DNA from 2 places in the Paenibacillus sp. CAA11 genome. Region 1 is predicted to be linked to the other one. Evidence: a T-box and tRNA genes for the amino acid it is inferred to sense, from the RefSeq annotation. Region 1 holds a T-box; the other holds one or more tRNA genes.
The links. A T-box is a leader RNA that pairs with one kind of tRNA and senses whether it is charged. The one in region 1 lies ahead of DCC85_RS17065 (valine--tRNA ligase), so its partner is inferred to be a tRNA-Val.

Region 1 (10,546 bases):
TTCCCCCATTGCCGGGATTTTTGGAAGGGCTGCGCCGTTTGACTACAGAATACGGCAGCGTGCTGATTTTTGATGAAGTGATGACCGGTTTCCGGGTCGACTTGAACTGCGCGCAGGGCCGGTTCGCGGTAACGCCTGATTTGACTTGTCTTGGAAAAGTTATCGGCGGCGGCCTTCCTGTTGGAGCTTATGGCGGCAAGAGAGAGATCATGGAACAAATTGCACCTACAGGCCCTATTTACCAGGCGGGAACCTTGAGCGGAAATCCGCTGGCGATGACGGCCGGATTCACTACGCTCTCACTGCTTACTCCGGAAGTATATGAGCGTCTGGAGCAGCTGTCAGCACGATTGCAGGCTGGGTTTGAGCAGAACGCGAAGGAAAAGGGAATTCCTTGTACGGTTAACCGCGTCGGCTCCATGGTATGCCCTTTCTTTACGGAAGGACCGGTTGTGAACTTTGAGACGGCTAGAACGAGTGATTTGGATCTGTTCCGCCGCTATTTTGCTGCCATGGTGAATGAAGGAGTGAGCGTAGCTCCGTCCCAATTCGAGGGGATGTTTGTCTCCGGTGTTCATACCACCGAGGATATCGATGCGACCATTGAGGCGCAGCGCCGTGCGCTCGCGGCTCTGTGAGCAGGATCAGCTATAAGCGAAGAGGCGAATGGCTTGAGCTGATGCCAGGTAAGGCGGTCAAAGGTGCTCCCGATCCTTTGGCTGCCGCATCGCAGTGGCTGCAATCAAGTCTTGCGTTCCCGCCAAAATTACTGCAGCAGCTGCATGAGGCAGGGGGCATCCGCCTTGCCGGGGATCGTCTCCGGCTGCGGATGTTTCTGCCGCGGGAACCCGGCTTTGCGGCGATCAGTGATCCGCCGCTTGTGCTTTACGAGGACGATTTCTGCCTCGTTGTACATAAACCGGCCGGCTGCAAGGTTCATCCGGATGGCGAAGAGCGCAAGCCAACACTGGCACATGCAGTGGCGGCCCATTATGCGGCCAGCGGTGAGCAGGCGGCTGTGCGGCATATTCATCGCTTAGATGAATATACGTCCGGCCCTGTGCTGTACGCAAAGAACGAATTCGCGCAGCTTAAGCTGGACAGCGCCATGGCGAGGAAGGAAATTCATCGCGTCTATATCGCTATAGCCCAAGGAGAGATGAAGCTTGGGCGCATGACCATTGATGCTCCGATCGGGCGAGACAGGCATCATCCCAAGCGCCGCAGAGTAAGCCCTACCGGAAAGCCGGCTGTGACCCATCTGGAGTGCCTGGAAGTGCTTCGTGGCGCCAGCTTGGTCCGCCTGCAGCTCGAGACGGGGCGTACCCATCAAATTCGGGTGCATATGAGTCATATTGGCCACCCGCTGCTGGGTGACGAATTGTATGGCGGCGATCCCAAGCGGATTCGTTATCAGGCGCTCCACGGAGAAGCTCTGGAGTTTGTACATCCGCTCACCGGAGAGTTCATCAGCGTGAACGATCCTTGGCCGCCGGTCATTTGTGAGCTGCATGATCAGTTAAAGCGATAGAAGTGATCGCCTCGCGGACAAAAGTTAGGCATGTGCTTCCTTTTGCAGCATATAGATAAAAACGAGCGATGATTTGGTTCATATTCCGTGAGTTATGAGCGAGCATCCCGTTTTGGATATGCTGAAAGGAGGAAGACGTCCTTGGCTGATCAATCTTATGGATTGCGATTTGATATTTATGAGCGCGTCCATTTATCGGACGAAGAGATCGGAATTGAGGAATTGGAAGAGATTGAGCTTTACCCTCGAATTCAGGTAGTGCCGGGAAATGATTATGCTACAATGCGCGGCCATTTGCTGCTGACAGGCTTATACCGCGGGGAGGGAGAGACCCGCGAATTGTCTCACTTGATTCCTGTGGAGATTACCGTACCCTTAAACCGCGTGAATCGGGTAGAGGATATCGCCGTTGAGATTGAGAATTTTGATGTCGATTTACTAAATCCCCGCAGTCTGAACGTTACCGGGGTTCTTTCCTTGCAGGGCATTGAGACGGCAGCTTATACACAGTCAGCGCATGATTGGAGCAACCGTGAATATACTGCGGCTTATTCTGGAGAGCAGCAAGAGCTTGCGGAGGAGACGGATTTTACCGAACTAGCTGAACCGGTTAGCTCTGTGCAAGAAGAACAAGAAGAGGAAGAGCCTGTATTTGCTGCTGATCCTGGAAGTGAAGCGGTGGAACAGGTGGAGAATGCTGATTTTTGGGCAGAGCAGAGGGTGTGGACTTCGAGTACTAACTCTTCTGGCGTGGAAGAACAGGACCTTCCTAGTGAATTAGGACAAGATCTCTTAGACACGGCCGCTCAGCAGATCGACCCGATCATTGTACCGGCTGGAAGGGAGTCTGAAAAGGCCGAGGAGAACCTTAGCCTGGAAACGGCCCAGCCTCCTGCAGATGAGCTGTCTGCCGACTCTTGGTTTGAGAATGAGCCTGTTCGTGCTGTACCTAAGCCCGTATGGCGTACAGAGCAGCCGCATGAATCCGAAGAATTCCAGACAGAGGTGAAGCTGGAGTCGCAGCCGAAGCTGAAACCGGAGTCAAAACCGGAGCCGACGCTGAAGGCAAACCTGGAGTCAAAGCCAGATAGAGCACCAGCGGCGAATTCGGAGGATAGCTTGATATCCAAGCAAGCTGAGACAGAGCGGACTCTCTTCAAAAGCAAATCTGTACCCAAGGAGACTAAAGCCCAGGCGGATGCTGCTGAAACTCTAGCTCCGAAGGCAGAAGAGTCTCCAGTGGAAGAAACTGCAGGAATTGCGGGAAATACAGATGCTGCAGCGAATGTGGAATCTGCCCAGCCGTCAGGGGAAGAAGTTCCTGTAAGTGCGGCGCCTGTTAGCGAGTTGGAGACTGAAGAAGCACCTGAGGCCGACAAGCCGCAGGAAATGAAAATAGCGCTTGGCAGCAAGAAGGAGTCCTCTTCGGCAGAACGGACAGACAGCGCCGCTCTGAGCCAACTTCTTCATACAGGAGCCGGCAAACCTTCATCCGCCATCGAAGATCCCCGTCCTGATGAAGATCTTGTTCCTCCTGAAGGCAGTGCACTCATTGAAGCCGAGGATCCGGGCTGGAAGCAGGCATTCCTGACTAAAATGTCTGAACAGACACCGTTCCGCAAGGTGCGTCTGGTTATTGTTCAGCGCGAAGAGACCATCGATGAAATCGCGGAGCGTTACCGCTTAAGCCCTCGGGAGCTGCTGCTTCATAATCGTCTGACTGAGCAAAACTTATCGGAGGGCCAAGTTCTGTACATCCCTTAAGCGAAGGGGCAGCTGTGGGTTCTTGTTTGTCGGCATTGACTATATGCGGTAAGAAAGTTATTATGTACTATAGTCAAAGACGATGAACGGGAAGAGTAGGTAGGCATAGCCCTTACAGAGAGCGGAATTGTAGCGCTGGGAAATTCCGTAGGATGCAGCTCTCCGAAGTCGCCCGGAAGTCGCCCGTTTGAACCCGTAATATCATCGGTTAGAACGGGCCGGCATGCAGCCGTTATCCTGCAATTGAGTGTCGCTTGGCCCCTTACGCGTTCTTTATCGCGATTGGTTTACAGGATCCTTGCGAAACAAAGGTGGTACCGCGAAAGATAGAGCCTTTCGTCCTTTGAGACGTGGGGCTTTTTTTGTTTTCACAAATCATTGATGATAATGTTCCTGGAGGTAATGGAATGGAAGAGAACCGTCAACAAACCGCCTCGTCGGAAATGCCGACGACATACGATCCGAAGACAGCTGAGCAGAAATGGTACCGCTACTGGATGGAAGGAGAGTTTTTTAAAGCAGGGCAGCGAAAAGATGCCAAGCCTTTTACAATCGTGATTCCGCCTCCGAATGTAACGGGGATGCTTCACATCGGCCATGCCTTGGATTTCACGCTTCAAGATATTCTTATTCGGGCTAAGCGAATGCAGGGTTATGATGCGCTTTGGCTTCCTGGTGCGGACCATGCCGGCATTGCCACGCAAACTAAGGTGGAACAGCGCCTGCGTGAACAGGGAATTACCCGTTATGATCTGGGCCGCGAGAAATTTCTGGAGAAGGTATGGGAATGGAAGGATCAGTATGCTGAAACAATCCATGAGCAATGGGCTAAGATGGGCTTCTCGCTGGATTATTCGCGTGAGCGGTTTACGCTGGATGAAGGGCTGTCTCAAGCGGTACGCGAAGTATTCGTTAAGCTGTATGAGAAGGGCTTGATATACCGGGGCAAGCGGATCATCAACTGGGATCCGGCTGCACGCACAGCCCTTTCGGATATTGAAGTTGAATATAAAGAAGTCAATGGTAACCTGTATCATTTGCAGTACCCGCTTAAGGATGGAAGCGGCCATATCACAGTCGCGACAACACGTCCGGAGACGATGCTGGGAGATACGGCGGTAGCTGTTCATCCGGAGGACGAACGCTATGCGGACATGATTGGGAAGACGCTGGTTCTGCCGATTATCGGCCGTGAAATTCCGATTGTTGCCGATGATTATGTTGATAAAGAATTCGGCAGCGGTGCGGTAAAGATTACGCCTGCTCATGATCCGAACGACTTTGAGCTTGGTCTTCGTCATAATCTGCCGCAGATTACGGTGATGGACGAGACGGGCACGATGAATGAAGAAGCCGGCAAATACCAAGGTCTTGACCGCAGTGATGCACGCAAGCAGATTGTTGCCGAACTGAAGGAGCTTGGGGTACTGATCCGGATCGAGGAGCATGTTCATCAGGTAGGACACAGTGAGAGAACCGGAGCAGTGGTCGAGCCATATTTGTCGACACAATGGTTTGTGAAGATGCAGCCGCTGGCTGATGCAGCGATTCAGGCTCAGAAATCCGGCAAAGGCGTTAACTTTGTGCCTGAGCGCTTTGAGAAGACTTATCTGCACTGGATTGAGAATGTCCGTGACTGGTGTATCTCCCGTCAGCTGTGGTGGGGTCATCGCATCCCGGCCTGGTATTCGGAAGCAACGGGCGAGGTGGTGGTTGCCCGCTCGGAGGAAGAGGCGAGGGCCAAGCTCGGTACCGACAATATCCGCCAGGATGAGGACGTTCTGGATACTTGGTTCAGCTCTGCACTTTGGCCGTTCTCTACATTAGGCTGGCCAAATACAGAGAGCGAAGACCTCAAACGCTATTATCCGACCGATGTGCTGGTTACCGGTTACGATATTATTTATTTCTGGGTTGCCCGGATGATCTTTACAGCACTTGAATTTACGGGCGAGATTCCGTTCAAGGACGTGCTGATGCACGGACTGGTTCGGGACAGTGAAGGGCGTAAAATGTCTAAGTCGCTGGGGAATGGTGTGGACCCGCTTGAAGTTATCGAGAAGTATGGTACGGATGCCATGCGTTATATGATTTCTACAAGCAGCACGCCAGGTCAGGACCTGCGTTTCCGCTGGGAGCGCGTAGAACAGGCGCGTAACTTTGCGAACAAGATTTGGAACGCTTCCCGATTTGCCTTGATGAATCTTGAAGGTGTTAAAGCGGAGGAGATCGACATTAGCGGAACGCTCAGTACAGCTGACCGCTGGATTTTGCATCGTTTGAATGAGACAGCGCGTGATATTACAAGGCTGATGGATGCCTACGAATTTGGTGAGACCGGACGCCTCCTGTACAACTTCATATGGGATGATCTCTGCGACTGGTACATTGAGTTTGCGAAGCTTTCCCTTTATGGGGAAGACCAAGCGGCTAAAGCGAAGACACAGTCTGTGCTTGCTTACGTACTGGACCGAACACTGCGCCTGATCCATCCGTTCATGCCGTTTATTTCCGAAGAAATCTGGCAGCATCTCCCTCATCAGGGCGAGACAATCACACTCGCCGAATGGCCGGTATATGACCCGGCGTTTGAAGCAGAGGGAGCTGTGCAGGAAATGAATCTGCTTATGGATATCATCCGTTCTGTCCGCAATATCCGTGCTGAAGTGAACGTGCCGATGAGCAAGAAAATTGAGCTCATTCTTAAGCCGGGTTCAGCAGAGCTTGAAGATATTATCGCTCGGAATGAGCATTACGTACGCCGTTTCTGCAATACTTCCGAATTCAGCTTCTCGTTGAGCGCAGAGGCTCCGGATAAAGCTATGACCGCTGTAGTTACAGGGGCAGAGCTGTATCTGCCGCTTTCGGGGCTCATTGATATTGCGCAGGAGATCGCTCGTTTGGAGAAGGAACTGGATCATTTAAATAAAGAAGTTGAACGCGTGGAGAAAAAGCTGGCCAATGAAGGCTTTGTTGCCAAGGCTCCGGCCAAGGTGATTGAGGAAGAACGCGCCAAGCAAGTGGACTATGCGCAGAAGCGCGATAAGGTACTGGCGAGAATTCAAGAGTTAAAAGGCTAAAACTACAATAACTGTAGATGAGAGAAGCGTCCCTCGGGCTGAGGCTTCTACTAGGATAGAATTAGCTTAGCTGGAGGGACGGGAAAAAGGGTGATATATCATGGGGGCAACCGAAGAAGGTAATTCCCAGCCGCTGCGCAGCTATGCTGAAGCGGTCGACTGGATTAATGGACTGATTCCGTTTGGCATCCGCCCAGGTCTAGAACGCATTGAACGAATGCTTGAGATGCTAGGCAACCCGCATCGAAAGCTGAAGTTTATTCATGTAGCGGGAACGAACGGAAAGGGCTCATCCTGCGCTTTTCTAACGAGTACGCTGCTTCGCGGAGGGTATTCGGTAGGGACGTTTACGTCACCGTATATTACGAAGTTTACAAACCGTTTTCAATATAATGGGGAAGACATCCCTGAGAACACGCTTCTAGGGCTGTCTAACCGTCTATACCCGTTGGTAGAGCAAATTACAGGGACAGAGCTGGGGTCTCCAACGATGTTCGAGGTATCCACCGCGCTTGCTATCCTCTACTATGCAGAGGTATGTTACCCCGATGTTGTAGTATGGGAAACTGGGCTCGGGGGAAGGATGGATGTAACGAATATAGTTACTCCGATCGTTTGCCTGATTACCAATATTGGCATGGACCATACGGATATTTTGGGCGATACCATAGAGCAGATTGCTAGTGAGAAAGCAGGAATCATCAAGCCGGGTGTTCCTGTCGTCAGCTGTGCAGAGCAGCCGGAAGCCATTCAGGTCTTCAAGCAGACCGCTGCTGCGAAATCTTCTACGCTATACCTGCTGGGTGAGGAATTCAGTTATGAACGGACTGGCCTTAACGGAGCAGGACAGCAGTTTCTGTTCAAGGGGCCGTTCCGCGAGCTCCCCATTGAAATTACACTGCAGGGTGAGCACCAGTGCAAGAATGCCGCTGGCGCCATGATGGTGCTTGAAATTTTGAGGCAGTACATGGCTTTTGTATTTGAAGATGAAGATATTTTGAACGGATTTAAAGGGGCTGCTTGGGCAGGCAGGCTGGAATTGGTGCAGGACCATCCGCGCGTTGTGCTTGATGGCGCGCATAACCCTGAAGGAGCAGAGACGCTTGCTCGCTCCATTCCAGAGATTTACCGTTACCGTCATTTGAATTTGATGATGGGAATGTTATCTAATAAGCATCATCGAGCATATCTGGAGCATATATTACCAATAGTGGATACGCTTATTGTAACAGAGCCGGATTTCCGTCGTAAGATGGACGCCGAGGCTTTGGCTGAGCTGGTTCAGCAGCTGCGGGAAGCCAAGGCGAAGCCGACTCTGGAACTCATTGTGGAGCCGGACTGGAGAGAAGCTTTGGAGCTTCTTCGGTTACGGACTACACAAGAAGACCTTGGAGTGGTGTCGGGCACGCTCTATTTAATATCCGACGTGCGCGCTGCTCTATTACATCAAACCGATTCTGAAAAAGGCTGGTGAACACATTGGCAAATACAACATTAGAACACGTACATTTCATCGGGATCGGCGGTTATGGAATGAGCGCGATTGCCCGGGTGATGTTGGAGATGGGCTATACTGTAACGGGTTCGGATGTAGCCTCGCAGGAATTAACAGAGAAGCTGGCGGCCAAGGGCGCCAAGATATATATTGGACATACCGCAGAGCAAGTGCATGGAGCAGACCTGGTTGTCTACTCTACTGCACTGCCTAAAGATAATGTGGAGCGGGTTGAAGCGCAGGCGCAGGGCATTCCTGTGCTGCACCGCTCTCAAATGCTTGCAAGACTTCTGAACGAGCGAAGCGGCGTCGCTGTAGCAGGAGCACACGGTAAGACCACAACCTCCTCGATGATTGCTCTTGTTATGGAAGAGACCGGAACGGATCCGACCTATATCATTGGTGGCGAGATTATGAATATCGGAACCAATGCCAAAGCGGGACAAGGCAAGTATGTCGTTGCTGAGGCGGATGAGAGTGATGGCTCATTCTTGCAATATCATCCGGCCTTAGCGGTCGTGACGAACATTGAGGCTGACCATCTGGAGAATTACGACGGAAATTTCGAGCGTCTGAAGGAAGCTTATGTACAATTCCTGAATCAGGTAAAGCCAGATGGAAAGGCCGTGGTTTGCGGGGATGACGCTATAGTGCGTGAGCTGCTGCCTAAGGTGAACCGGAATGTGGTTACCTATGGAATCGAGCAAGCCTGTGATTATACCGCCAGCAATATTGTGCTTGGAGATCGTCGGGTCTCCTTTACCATGAATCATGCTGGAAAATCCCTTGGAACGATCGAGCTCTCCGTACCGGGAATGCACAATGTATATAATGCAATGGCGACTGTAATTGTGTGTTTGGAAGCTGAAATTCCATTTGAGCAAATTGCTGGGGCTATTTCTCAATTCCATGGTGCCAAGAGAAGATTCCAGGTGCTTGGAGAAGCACGGGACATCCTGATTATTGATGATTATGCACATCATCCTACTGAGATTCAGGCGACGATTGTAGCGGCTAAGGCAACAGGGAAAAGGATTATCGCTGTATTCCAGCCTCAGCGCTATACACGAACCTTTTTCTTGCTGGACGCGTTCAGCCGCGCCTTCGGGGATGCAGACGAAGTTATTATTACGGATATTTATTCTCCGGCAGGAGAGAAGCAAATTGAGGGAATTCATTCTTCCAAGCTGGTTGAGTTGATTAAAGAGAATAGCAATCCGGCTGCTAGGTATATTCCAACTAAGCAAGAAGTGATCGAAGATCTTGAGAATCGCCTGAAGCCAGGCGATATGGTTCTGACCATGGGGGCGGGAGATATTTGGAAGGTTGGCGATACGCTGGCCAAACGAATTCGTTAGTCCAAAAGAAATAAGATTTATCATAGAGAGAGCCGCGGCTATAGCGGTTCTCTTTTGCTTTTTTATCTGCGATTAAACCCTATGTACTTATGATAAGATAATGGGATAAGTAAAGCCGAGGGCGAAGGGACAGAAGTCATGGAATTATATTCATTATGGACGGTGGAGGCGCTTTGCGGTACGGAATCGTTCAAAGTTGGGAAGGAATACTTCAGACAAGGACGGGTCATGGATCTAAGCATGAACATGTCGAACCATTATGAGGCGGTTGTTCAGGGAAGCAGAAGCTACCGGGTCACAGTGAAGCTTGATCAGGGAGGACATCCGGAAGCTGTATGCGAATGTCCGGCTTACCATGCGCAGTTTCAGTATTGTGAGCATATCGCAGCAGTTTTAATCGCGATTCACGAGAAGCCGGAGCCTAGCATTTCAGGAGTCAGAGGCACCTTTTCCATTTCAGAAAGTCATTCCCACTATCAAGGGAACCCGCTTTCCGCTAGGGAGGAACGTACCGCGAACGAATTGATCCGGCTATTTGAAGGAGCGAAGCGTTCAGGAGGCCCGCCCTTAAGGGAGAGGGTATATGTGCAAACCGGGCAAGAAAAGTTGCAAGTGGAATGGATTTGTACGGTCGAGGAAGGGCTGTACTCCGATGCAAACCCTAAAATCACAGTATCCGTGAAGGTAGGACTCAAGCGGACTTATGTTGTTCAAGACATCCGTCTATTTCTTGAGCATGCTGAGAAGGGGAGAGCCCTGCCTTTCTCCTCCCGGTTTCAATATGACCCTGCTCTGCACACCTTTGGTCCTGAGGATAGGAAGGTTCTAGAGCAGTTATGCCGCGTGTTATCCAGTGAGCAGATTTATGCGGCTGACGGAAACTTAAGGACCGGTTCGCGTAGCTCGGGGCTGCAAAAATATCTGACGATTCCTCCGCTGGCATGGGGCGAGCTGCTTCCTGCTTTAATTGCAGCTGGAGCAACCATTGAACAGCCGGGCGGTTTTACGGCAAGCCTTGCCTTATACGAGGGAACGCCGCCTGTTTCTTATGAATTAGGGCGGCAGGATGCATATTTTTACCTGCAGATTCAAGGACTGGAAGAGACGATTCTGATGCCCAAGTATGGTTGTGCTATATCCAGGGGAACCGTCTTCAGGATGGAGCAGAGCCAATTAGAGCTGCTGTCGGAAATAAAGGATACGATCTACCGCGGGGGCTTAGACGGCAGGCTCAGTATGGCCGCACAACAGCTGGATGAATTCATTAGGCAAGCGCTGCCCAAGCTTAGAGCTCTGGGTCAGGTGCGTCTTGACCCCG
Region 2 (10,546 bases), 1.4 Mb from region 1:
AGTCCACTAGGGCCCACCATTCCTAACAAATAATATGGGGCCATAGCTCAGCTGGGAGAGCGCCTGCCTTGCAAGCAGGAGGTCAGCGGTTCGATCCCGCTTGGCTCCACCATAAAAGTTCTAATTCTTGATCCTTGAAAACTGGATAACGAAACGAAATTGCGTTTTAGAAACATCTCTTTAGCTGAAACTTGTGATCGAAGAGAACAAGTGAAGTGATAGCTACAGAGCGAGGTATTTTGGAGACGATCGATCCTTTGTGAGTGGGTTTCAACCTTGATTCATTTCAATCGAGAAACCAAGGAACAACAGAACGTGTCGGTCCAAAATCCGAGCGATTAGGTTAAGCTATTAAGAGCACACGGAGGATGCCTAGGCGCTAGGAGCCGAAGAAGGACGTGGCGAACAACGATACGGCCTCGGGGAGCTGTAAGCAAGCTTTGATCCGGGGATGTCCGAATGGGGAAACCCGGCTGGTGTAATAGCCAGTCACTCATACCTGAATACATAGGGTGTGAAGAGGCAGACCAGGGGAACTGAAACATCTAAGTACCCTGAGGAAGAGAAAACAAGAGTGATTCCGTCAGTAGCGGCGAGCGAACGCGGAACAGCCTAAACCAGAGAGCTTGCTCTCTGGGGTTGTGGGACGTCTCACATGGAGTTACAAAGGAACAGGTTAGTTGAAGAGGTCTGGAAAGGCCCGCCAGAGAAGGTAAAAGCCCTGTAGGTGAAAATGTGTTCCCTCCGAGACGGATCCCGAGTAGTGCGGGGCACGTGAAACCCCGTATGAATCCGCCAGGACCATCTGGTAAGGCTAAATACTCCCTAGCGACCGATAGCGAAGCAGTACCGTGAGGGAAAGGTGAAAAGCACCCCGGAAGGGGAGTGAAACAGAACCTGAAACCGTGTGCTTACAAGAAGTCAGAGTCCTCTATATGGATGATGGCGTGCCTTTTGTAGAATGAACCGGCGAGTTACGTTCCCGTGCAAGGTTAAGGTGAAGAGCCGAAGCCGCAGCGAAAGCGAGTCTGAATAGGGCGAATTGAGTACGTGGGCGTAGACCCGAAACCGTGTGATCTACCCCTGTCCAGGGTGAAGGTGCGGTAACACGCACTGGAGGCCCGAACCCACGAACGTTGAAAAGTTCGGGGATGAGGTGGGGGTAGCGGAGAAATTCCAATCGAACTCGGAGATAGCTGGTTCTCCCCGAAATAGCTTTAGGGCTAGCCTCGGAAGAAAAGAGTCGTGGAGGTAGAGCACTGATTGGGTGCGGGGCCCGCCAAGGGTTACCAAGCTCAGTCAAACTCCGAATGCCATGGACTCATATCCGGGAGTCAGACAGTGAGTGCTAAGATCCATTGTCAAAAGGGAAACAGCCCAGACCATCAGCTAAGGTCCCCAAGTGTGTGTTAAGTGGGAAAGGATGTGGAGTTGCACAGACAACCAGGATGTTGGCTTAGAAGCAGCCACCATTTAAAGAGTGCGTAATAGCTCACTGGTCGAGTGACTCTGCGCCGAAAATGTAACGGGGCTAAACACACCACCGAAGCTATGGCTTGATGCTTTGCATCAGGGGTAGGGGAGCGTTGTGTATGCGTTGAAGGTGTACCGTAAGGAGCGCTGGAGAGTACACAAGTGAGAATGCCGGTATGAGTAACGAAAAGATCAGTGAGAATCTGATCCGCCGAAAGCCTAAGGGTTCCTGAGGAAGGTTCGTCCGCTCAGGGTAAGTCGGGACCTAAGGCGAGGCCGAAAGGCGTAGTCGAAGGACAACAGGTGGAAATTCCTGTACCACCGTAAACCGTTATGAGCGATGGGGTGACGCAGCAGGGTAGTGACGCGGACTGATGGATGTCCGTCCAAGCAGTGAGGCTGGTGTGTAGGCAAATCCGCACACTTTAAGGCTGGGCTGTGATGGGGAGTGAAAATTACAGTAGCGAAGGTCATGATCTCACACTGCCAAGAAAAGCCTCTAGCCAGGTGAAGGTGCCCGTACCGTAAACCGACACAGGTAGGCGAGAAGAGAATTCTAAGGCGCGCGGAAGAACTCTCGTTAAGGAACTCGGCAAAATGACCCCGTAACTTCGGGAGAAGGGGTGCCTCGGTAGGGTGAATAGCCCGAGGGGGCCGCAGTGAAAAGGCCCAAGCGACTGTTTAGCAAAAACACAGGTCTGTGCGAAGCCGCAAGGCGAAGTATACGGGCTGACGCCTGCCCGGTGCTGGAAGGTTAAGGGGAGCGGTTAGGGAGTAATCCCGAAGCTGTGAACCGAAGCCCCAGTAAACGGCGGCCGTAACTATAACGGTCCTAAGGTAGCGAAATTCCTTGTCAGGTAAATTCTGACCCGCACGAATGGCGTAACGACTTGGGCGCTGTCTCAACGAGAGATCCGGTGAAATTTTAATACCTGTGAAGATGCAGGTTACCCGCGACAAGACGGAAAGACCCCATGGAGCTTTACTGCAGCTTGATATTGGACTTTGATACGATTTGTACAGGATAGGTGGGAGCCTAGGAAGCCGGAGCGCCAGCTTCGGTGGAGGCGACGTTGGGATACCACCCTGATCGTATCGGAGTTCTAACCTGGTACCGTAATCCGGTGCGGGGACAGTGTCAGGTGGGCAGTTTGACTGGGGCGGTCGCCTCCTAAAGAGTAACGGAGGCGCCCCAAGGTTCCCTCAGAATGGTTGGAAATCATTCGAAGAGTGCAAAGGCAAAAGGGAGCTTGACTGCGAGACTGACAAGTCGAGCAGGGACGAAAGTCGGGCTTAGTGATCCGGTGGTACCGCATGGAAGGGCCATCGCTCAACGGATAAAAGCTACCCTGGGGATAACAGGCTTATCTCCCCCAAGAGTCCACATCGACGGGGAGGTTTGGCACCTCGATGTCGGCTCATCGCATCCTGGGGCTGAAGTAGGTCCCAAGGGTTGGGCTGTTCGCCCATTAAAGCGGTACGCGAGCTGGGTTCAGAACGTCGTGAGACAGTTCGGTCCCTATCTGTCGTGGGCGTAGGAAATTTGAGAGGAGCTGTCCTTAGTACGAGAGGACCGGGATGGACGCACCGCTGGTGCACCAGTTGTTCCGCCAGGAGCACAGCTGGGTAGCTAAGTGCGGAAGGGATAAGCGCTGAAAGCATCTAAGCGTGAAGCCCCCCTCAAGATGAGATTTCCCAATTAGTAAGACCCCTTGAAGACGACGAGGTAGATAGGCTGGAGGTGGAAGTGCAGCAATGCATGGAGCTGACCAGTACTAATCGGTCGAGGGCTTATCCTATTTAGAGTGTAAAGCGCAATGACGTTTCGTATCCAGTTTTCAAGGATCAACTTGAATGTATTGCTTTTGGAGAGATACCCAAGTGGCTATAAGGGGACCCTCTGCTAAGGGGTTAGACTGCGTAAGTGGTGCGAGGGTTCGAATCCCTCTCTCTCCGCCATCGAACAATCATTCATGGAACTTGAATATTATGGCGGCGTAGCTCAGCTGGCTAGAGCGTACGGTTCATACCCGTGAGGTCGGGGGTTCGATCCCCTCCGCCGCTACCAATAACTATATATAACATATGGAGGCTTAGCTCAGCTGGGAGAGCATCTGCCTTACAAGCAGAGGGTCGGGGGTTCGAACCCCTCAGCCTCCACCATATGTGCCGGTGTAGCTCAACTGGTAGAGCAACTGACTTGTAATCAGTAGGTTGGGGGTTCAAGTCCTCTCGCCGGCACCATTATGAATATTGCGGAACCGTGGTGTAGAGGCCTAACATGCCTGCCTGTCACGCAGGAGATCGCGGGTTCGAATCCCGTCGGTTCCGCCATTCATATCCCAATTGCTTGGTCGAACACGTAAGTGGGGAGGTTCATAGCCGCCACTTTATTTTTTTGACTAAATAGTATTATGGCTCGGTAGCTCAGTCGGTAGAGCAGAGGACTGAAAATCCTCGTGTCGGCGGTTCGATTCCGTCCCGAGCCACTTTTTGTTTTGGAGGCTTAGCGAAGTGGCCAAACGCAGCAGACTGTAAATCTGTTCTCGTCGAGTTCGGTGGTTCGAATCCATCAGCCTCCACCAGTAAGTAAGAGCCATTAGCTCAGTTGGTAGAGCACCTGACTTTTAATCAGGGTGTCGAAGGTTCGAGTCCTTCATGGCTCATCCGCTGTACAAGAGACCGTTAACCATTTGGTTAGCGGTTTTTTGTTATGTTTAAGTCCTTTGTGTCTAAGCTGTATAAATTCATAAAGGTGAGGTCTGGCATTGGATGTGTTAAAATGAACCATATTCCAAAATAGATAGGAAAGGCGTTTTTTATGGAGATATTGATCCTTAAACAGCAGTTGGAAAACGTACTTGGTCAGCCTCTTCAAGAGAGAGCGATGGATCTGCAGCAATGGACGCGAGTAACCGGGGATGCGGGGAATAGTTCTGCCGAGCGGGCAGGCAAGCTTCTTTTTCCATGGAAGTATGAGAATTCCTCCGTTTTGTTGTGGGAGATGGATGCATCTAGCTTAACTGAATCTGAGCGAAAGCTGGTGGAGCTTCTTCTTCAGACGGCAGCGAAGTCGGGGGAAGCATCGCCAGCCTTTGTGAAGAGTGATGAGGAAACCGTCATGAGGCAGTTTGGCCACTGGCTTCATCAGCAGCTAAAGAGTGGTAATCTGAGCACTGATATTCCTGAAGAGATGACACTCAAGTCGAAATTATCGAGTTCTGCTGTGCCATTTCTACTCAGCTGTGAAAGCAGCCTCAGTGCAGAAATGGGCTATACCAAGTTGAACAAGCTTTTGCGGAGCTATTTTGGCGTGGATGTAATCTTAATACCCCTGCAGGATCAAGAATGGATTATTCTTGCAAGGGAGAACCAACTAGAAGGGCTTATCGAGGAAAGCGAAGAAGGAACTGAGGCCGAACGGGCGATGCTTCTCGATTTGTGCCAAGGGATTTATGAATTGATCTCCAATGAGTGGGTAGGTAACTTCCATCTGTCTGTAGCCCAGCCGATAGTGCCGCTGCGTACGCTTACCGAGACGGCGCTGCTCTTACGAGAGACCGTGCTGATGGGGCGGATGTTCCATGTGTCTGAGCATATTCATCTTCCGTGGGATCTCTATCTGGAGCGTTTGATTTACAGCATTCCAGATAGTCAGCGTAAGCTCTTTATAGAGCAGATGGGTGTAGGAACCGGCATCTTCAATGATGCAGAGACGCTTACGACACTAGAGACCTTCTTTCAATTGGACTGCAATGTAAGTGAGACGGCGAAGCGCCTATACATTCATCGTAATACGCTGCTGTACCGCATGGATAAGATTAAGCAGGAGACCGGACTTGATGTGAGAAGCTTCCGGGATGCGGTTCTTGTGAAGCTAACTCTATTATTGTATAAAGTGACGAAAAGAAAATAGGTTTTTTGTGCAGTTTGTTGGTGGTAACCTAACAACGAATGGTTTAATATAAACTTATAAATTGTATCCGATTTCATTTCTGATCATTCTTATTATTAAATTTTACCTTAGGGGGCAAATCTCATGGCAGGTGTACGTTTAGAACATATCTACAAGAAATATGCTGGTTCCGACAAAGCAACCGTTGTTGATGTTAATTTGGATATCGCAGACAAGGAGTTCCTTGTACTGGTTGGTCCTTCCGGCTGTGGTAAGTCTACAACACTGCGTATGATCGCAGGTCTTGAAGAAATTTCTGAAGGTAAGCTGTATATTGGAGATCGCGTTGTTAACGACGTAGCTCCTAAGGATCGCGATATTGCAATGGTATTCCAATCCTATGCCTTGTATCCTCATATGAACGTATACCAAAACATGGCGTTTGGTCTGAAGCTTCGTAAGACGAAGAAGGAAGAGATCGACCAACGCGTACGTGAAGCGGCTAAGATTCTCGATATCGAGCATTTGCTTGATCGTAAACCAAAAGCACTCTCCGGTGGTCAACGTCAACGGGTAGCCTTGGGACGCGCGATTGTGCGTAACCCGCAAGTGTTCCTGATGGACGAACCGCTCTCCAACTTGGATGCGAAACTTCGCGGTCAGATGCGTGCCGAAATTACAAAGCTGGTTAAACGTCTTGAAACCACTTGTATTTACGTAACGCACGATCAGATCGAAGCGATGACAATGGGTGACCGTATCGTCGTTATGAAGGACGGCATCATTCAACAGGCAGCTTCTCCAGAAGAACTTTACAACCAACCGACCAACATCTTCGTTGCCGGATTTATTGGTTCCCCGACGATGAACTTCATCAACGGTCAGCTTACAGAAGAGAACGGTGCTGTGATCTTTACTTCCAGCGGCCTCAAAGTAGAGGTACCGCAAGGTAAAGCAGGACTGCTTAAACAAGGCGGATACATTGGTAAAGAAGTGATCATGGGCGTTCGTCCTGAGGATATCCATGAAGAGCCAGTATTCCTGGAAGCATCTCCTGGAACTATCTTCACAGGTCGCGTAGACGTTACTGAGAACCTTGGCCATGAAATGCTCCTCTACTTGAGCGGCGTAGGTAATGATACAGTTATTGGCCGTGTAGATGGACGTTCGACTACACGTGAAGGTGACAATGTGAAGCTGGCGATTGATATGAACAAGATTCATATCTTTGACAAAGAAACTGAGTTGAACGTATTCTTCAACTAATATAGGATTCACAGAAAAGGCCGCCCTACTGGGCGGCCTTTTGGCATTCTTTTTCTTGAAAGCGCATGCGAAAAAAGACGGTTGTAATTGATTTACCGCTCATTTTCCGATAGGATGAATACAATGACAGGTAGCCCCGATTTTTGGGAAAAGGAGAACAAACATGGCTAAAAAAGTAAAAGTGTCAGAATTGGTGAACCAATTTGGACTAGAGGTCGTCTCAGGTGAACAAGGCCTCAAACGGTCGATTACCGTAGATGATTTGTATCGCCCAGGACTGGAAATGGCCGGTTACTTCGAATATCACCCGCCAGAACGGGTACAAATTCTAGGGAAGACAGAGCTTGCCTTCTTTCATATGCTTCCGGAGGAGGAGCGCAGAGACCGTATGGAACGGCTGTGCAGCAGTGAGCTTACGCCATGCATTATTTTGACGCGCTCTCTGGATGTGCCGGAGGAATTAATCAAAGTCAGCGCAGAGAAGGATGTCCCTGTGCTGCGCAGCAATATGGCTACAACCATTCTCTCCAGCCGGATTACAGGCTTCCTTGAGCGTAAACTCGCACCCACGGCAACGATTCATGGCGTGCTTGTGGATGTCTATGGCGTCGGGATGCTTATTACGGGAAGCAGCGGAATTGGTAAGAGTGAAACGGCTCTGGAACTTGTTAAACGAGGTCATCGACTTATTGCGGATGATGCGGTGGAGATTCGCCAAACTTCGGATAACCAGCTTCACGGCACAGCTCCGGAACTGATCCGTCATCTACTGGAAATCCGCGGGGTAGGCATCATTAATGTCATGACCTTGTTCGGTGCCGGCGCCATTCGAAACAATAAACGAATCACGCTGGTGATCCGGCTCGAAGCCTGGCAGCAGGAGAAGCAGTATGACCGACTCGGGCTGGATGAAGAAACGACGCGAATTATTGATACGGATGTACCGCTTGTTACCGTGCCGGTTCGTCCAGGTCGTAACCTTGCTGTCATTATTGAGGTGGCAGCTATGAATTTCCGTCTCAAACGGATGGGCTATAATGCAGCTCTTCAGTTCACAGCAAAGCTGACGGAGACCATAGCGGAAGATATCGACGATTTGGATTAGGAGTGTGAACTGTGGGAACATTGTTATTAAATCCGATCGCCTTTTCGATCGGTAGTTTGGATGTACATTGGTACGGACTGATCTTAGGAACTGGAGCGCTTGTAGGCTTGCTTCTGGCTATCCGCGAAGGCAAGCGCTTCGGCATCCCGCAGGACTTCTTTATGGATTTGCTTCTGCTGGGCGTCCCTTCGGCGATCATCGCAGCCCGGATCTACTTCGTCGCCTTCAAATGGGACGAATATAAGAATAATTTCTGGGACGTATTTAAAATATGGAATGGCGGTATAGCCATATATGGAGCACTCATCGGGGCCATCATATGTGCGGTCATATTTGTACGTGTGAAGGGCTACAATTTCTGGAGAATTGTAGATATTTGTGCACCGTCGCTGATCGCAGGACAAATGATTGGCCGCTGGGGGAACTTCGTGAACCAAGAGGCTTACGGGGGGCCAACCACGCAGACCTTTTTGAGGGAACATCTTCATCTGCCTTCTTTTATTGTGGATCAGATGAATGTAGAAGGCGTGTATCATCACCCTACTTTCTTGTATGAGTCCTTATGGAACTTGCTTGGCATTATTCTGCTGTTCGTCCTGCGTCGTCAGAAGTTTATGCGCGCCGGGGAACTGTTTTTTACTTACTTCATCTGGTACTCGATCGGTCGCTTCTATATCGAAGGGCTGCGAACAGACAGCTTGGCCTTTCAAGGCCCAGACTGGTTAGCCACGCTGGTCAACGGCTTGTGGAAGCCGCTTGAATGGTTTGGGTTTGAGCATGGAGCGCTTGACCCGGCTTACGGAAATGTCCGAATCTCGCAATTGCTGGCTGTTCTGATTGTAATTGGTGCTATGCTGCTGATTATTTACAGACGGACGCGTAATCCTAAGCCTCCGCGTTACAGTGATCCGATTATTTCCTCAAGACAAAAGGACGATCATGTTGGAGAGGCAGCTGCAAATCAGACAACGGCTCAAACCACTACTCAGCCTGCGAAGCTGGAGGGGGCGAAAGCCAAGGATAGGGATGAAGAAACAAAGGAGTAGCTTACATGATAGACACCATACTGTTTGATTTGGATGGAACCATTGTAGATACAAATGAGTTAATCATTACGTCTTTCTTACATGTTCTTGAGAAACATGGCGCTTCCACACCAGAACAGCCTTATACAAGGGAGCAAATTATCCCTTATATGGGGATGACGCTGGAGCAGCAGCTTCAGCAGTTCACAGGTGCCGGAGATCTGACCCAACTGGTGAAGGATTACCGGGCTTATAATACAGAGCATCATGACCATATGGTTAAGGAATTTCCTCATGTATATGAGGTTATCTCCAAGCTGCATGAGAAGGGGATTACGCTTGGTGTGGTGACTACGAAGATGAAGCCATCGACGATGCGGGTGCTTGAGCTGTTCGGATTGTTGAAATTCATGGATACCATCGTGACCCTTAACGATGTCGAACACCCCAAGCCCGACCCAGAGCCGGTGCTAACGGCTGTAGACCGTTTGAAGGCCGACCCGGCCCGTACACTCATGGTAGGCGATAGCCCGGCGGATATTTTGTCCGCCAAAGCCGCAGGCGTTCATTCGGCTGCTGTGGCTTGGTCGCTCAAGGGAGCGGAGAAGCTGAAGACGTATGAGCCGGACTATATTTTGAAGGATATGACCGATTTATATGACTTGCTTGGATGGGAGCCAGCGAATCTGTGAGGAAAGTAACCAGACATCCGGTAGACGGCCCAAATGCGTTGTGGCAAATTTACCGGACCGTCAGCCCTTGGAAAGGGGTAAAGAACTTCATATTCATTCAGCTGGCACGCTATTGCCCGGTCCTATCCTTGAAGAACTGGATATATCGCCGGATTCTTGGCATGCGGATAGGGGAGTATACGGCTTTTGGCCTGATGGTGATGGTGGATGTGTTCTTTCCAGAGAAAATCACGATCGGGAGAAACTCCATCATCGGCTATAATACGACCATTCTTGCCCATGAATACCTGATTAAAGAATACAGGCTGGGAGAAGTAATCATTGGGGATGAGGTCATGATTGGGGCGAACTGCACGATTCTTCCCGGTGTTACCATCGGGGACGGTGCGGTAGTGGCCGCTGGTTCTGTTGTCCATAAGGACGTAGCGCCCGGCAGCTTTGTCGGCGGGAATCCGCTAAGGGTGATTGAACGGAAAGCGGATGAATAGGTTCAGGAAACAAAATAAAGGTATCGGCGATGAGGCCGATACCTTTATTTTTATGGGTGAAAATTAACGGTGAAGTCCTTCTTGATCTTAAGGCCCGGATAATTCTGAAGCGTAAAGGTTAGGGGCTGAGCATAATTCCCTTTAGGGATGGTGAATTCTATGCTAGCCGTGGGATCGGAGGTGTAAGCTCGATATTGCAAATCCAGGAGTGAATGCTTTTGCCCTTGGCCATCGGTGAATTGATGTATTGCATTATCTTCGTTGTAATATTGTTTGGTTGTCGGGATAGGAAACTCTGTTTCATCAAATATCAATTTGACTATGGTTCCTTTCTCATTCTCGGTGACGCTCCCAAAGTGCATTCGGGGGTCCGGTGAATTAATGAGCTTCTGTTGCTTGGTGTCCACTTTAAATTGAAGTTCATCCCCTAAAGACTGCTCAATGCCGTTCGCCATTATGGAGAAGGCTGGAGATTGACTATATTCAAAGTAGCTTCCTTTATAAGTAAAAATATAGGGCTCCTTCGATTTGGAGCTAGAGTCTGGGTTTAGAGGCATACGAATTTCCCTTCGATCCTTACCCTTACCTACATACACTTGAAG

Region 2: it encodes a tRNA-Val, which carries the amino acid that the T-box ahead of DCC85_RS17065 (valine--tRNA ligase) is inferred to sense. The anticodon was not compared.

Annotation. Positions count from the first base shown of each region.
Region 1 covers NZ_CP028922.1:3,643,887-3,654,432, reverse strand. Annotated here, with positions in the region: gene hemL (glutamate-1-semialdehyde 2,1-aminomutase) at 1-638, shown strand, start outside; gene DCC85_RS17075 (RluA family pseudouridine synthase) at 635-1,531, shown strand; gene DCC85_RS17070 (LysM peptidoglycan-binding domain-containing protein) at 1,673-3,295, shown strand; T-box leader at 3,369-3,642, shown strand; gene DCC85_RS17065 (valine--tRNA ligase) at 3,703-6,375, shown strand; gene DCC85_RS17060 (bifunctional folylpolyglutamate synthase/dihydrofolate synthase) at 6,476-7,849, shown strand; gene murC (UDP-N-acetylmuramate--L-alanine ligase) at 7,909-9,228, shown strand; gene DCC85_RS17050 (DEAD/DEAH box helicase) at 9,367-10,546, shown strand, end outside.
Region 2 covers NZ_CP028922.1:142,894-153,439, forward strand. Annotated here, with positions in the region: tRNA gene DCC85_RS00690 (tRNA-Ile) at 1-19, shown strand, start outside; tRNA gene DCC85_RS00695 (tRNA-Ala) at 37-112, shown strand; rRNA gene DCC85_RS00700 (23S ribosomal RNA) at 342-3,272, shown strand; tRNA gene DCC85_RS00705 (tRNA-Ser) at 3,341-3,432, shown strand; tRNA gene DCC85_RS00710 (tRNA-Met) at 3,465-3,541, shown strand; tRNA gene DCC85_RS00715 (tRNA-Val) at 3,561-3,636, shown strand; tRNA gene DCC85_RS00720 (tRNA-Thr) at 3,642-3,717, shown strand; tRNA gene DCC85_RS00725 (tRNA-Asp) at 3,731-3,807, shown strand; tRNA gene DCC85_RS00730 (tRNA-Phe) at 3,890-3,962, shown strand; tRNA gene DCC85_RS00735 (tRNA-Tyr) at 3,974-4,058, shown strand; tRNA gene DCC85_RS00740 (tRNA-Lys) at 4,067-4,139, shown strand; gene DCC85_RS00745 (PucR family transcriptional regulator) at 4,295-5,389, shown strand; gene DCC85_RS00750 (ABC transporter ATP-binding protein) at 5,513-6,634, shown strand; gene hprK (HPr(Ser) kinase/phosphatase) at 6,798-7,739, shown strand; gene lgt (prolipoprotein diacylglyceryl transferase) at 7,751-8,785, shown strand; gene ppaX (pyrophosphatase PpaX) at 8,791-9,456, shown strand; gene DCC85_RS00770 (acyltransferase) at 9,453-9,944, shown strand; gene DCC85_RS00775 (DUF4179 domain-containing protein) at 9,995-10,546, opposite strand, start outside.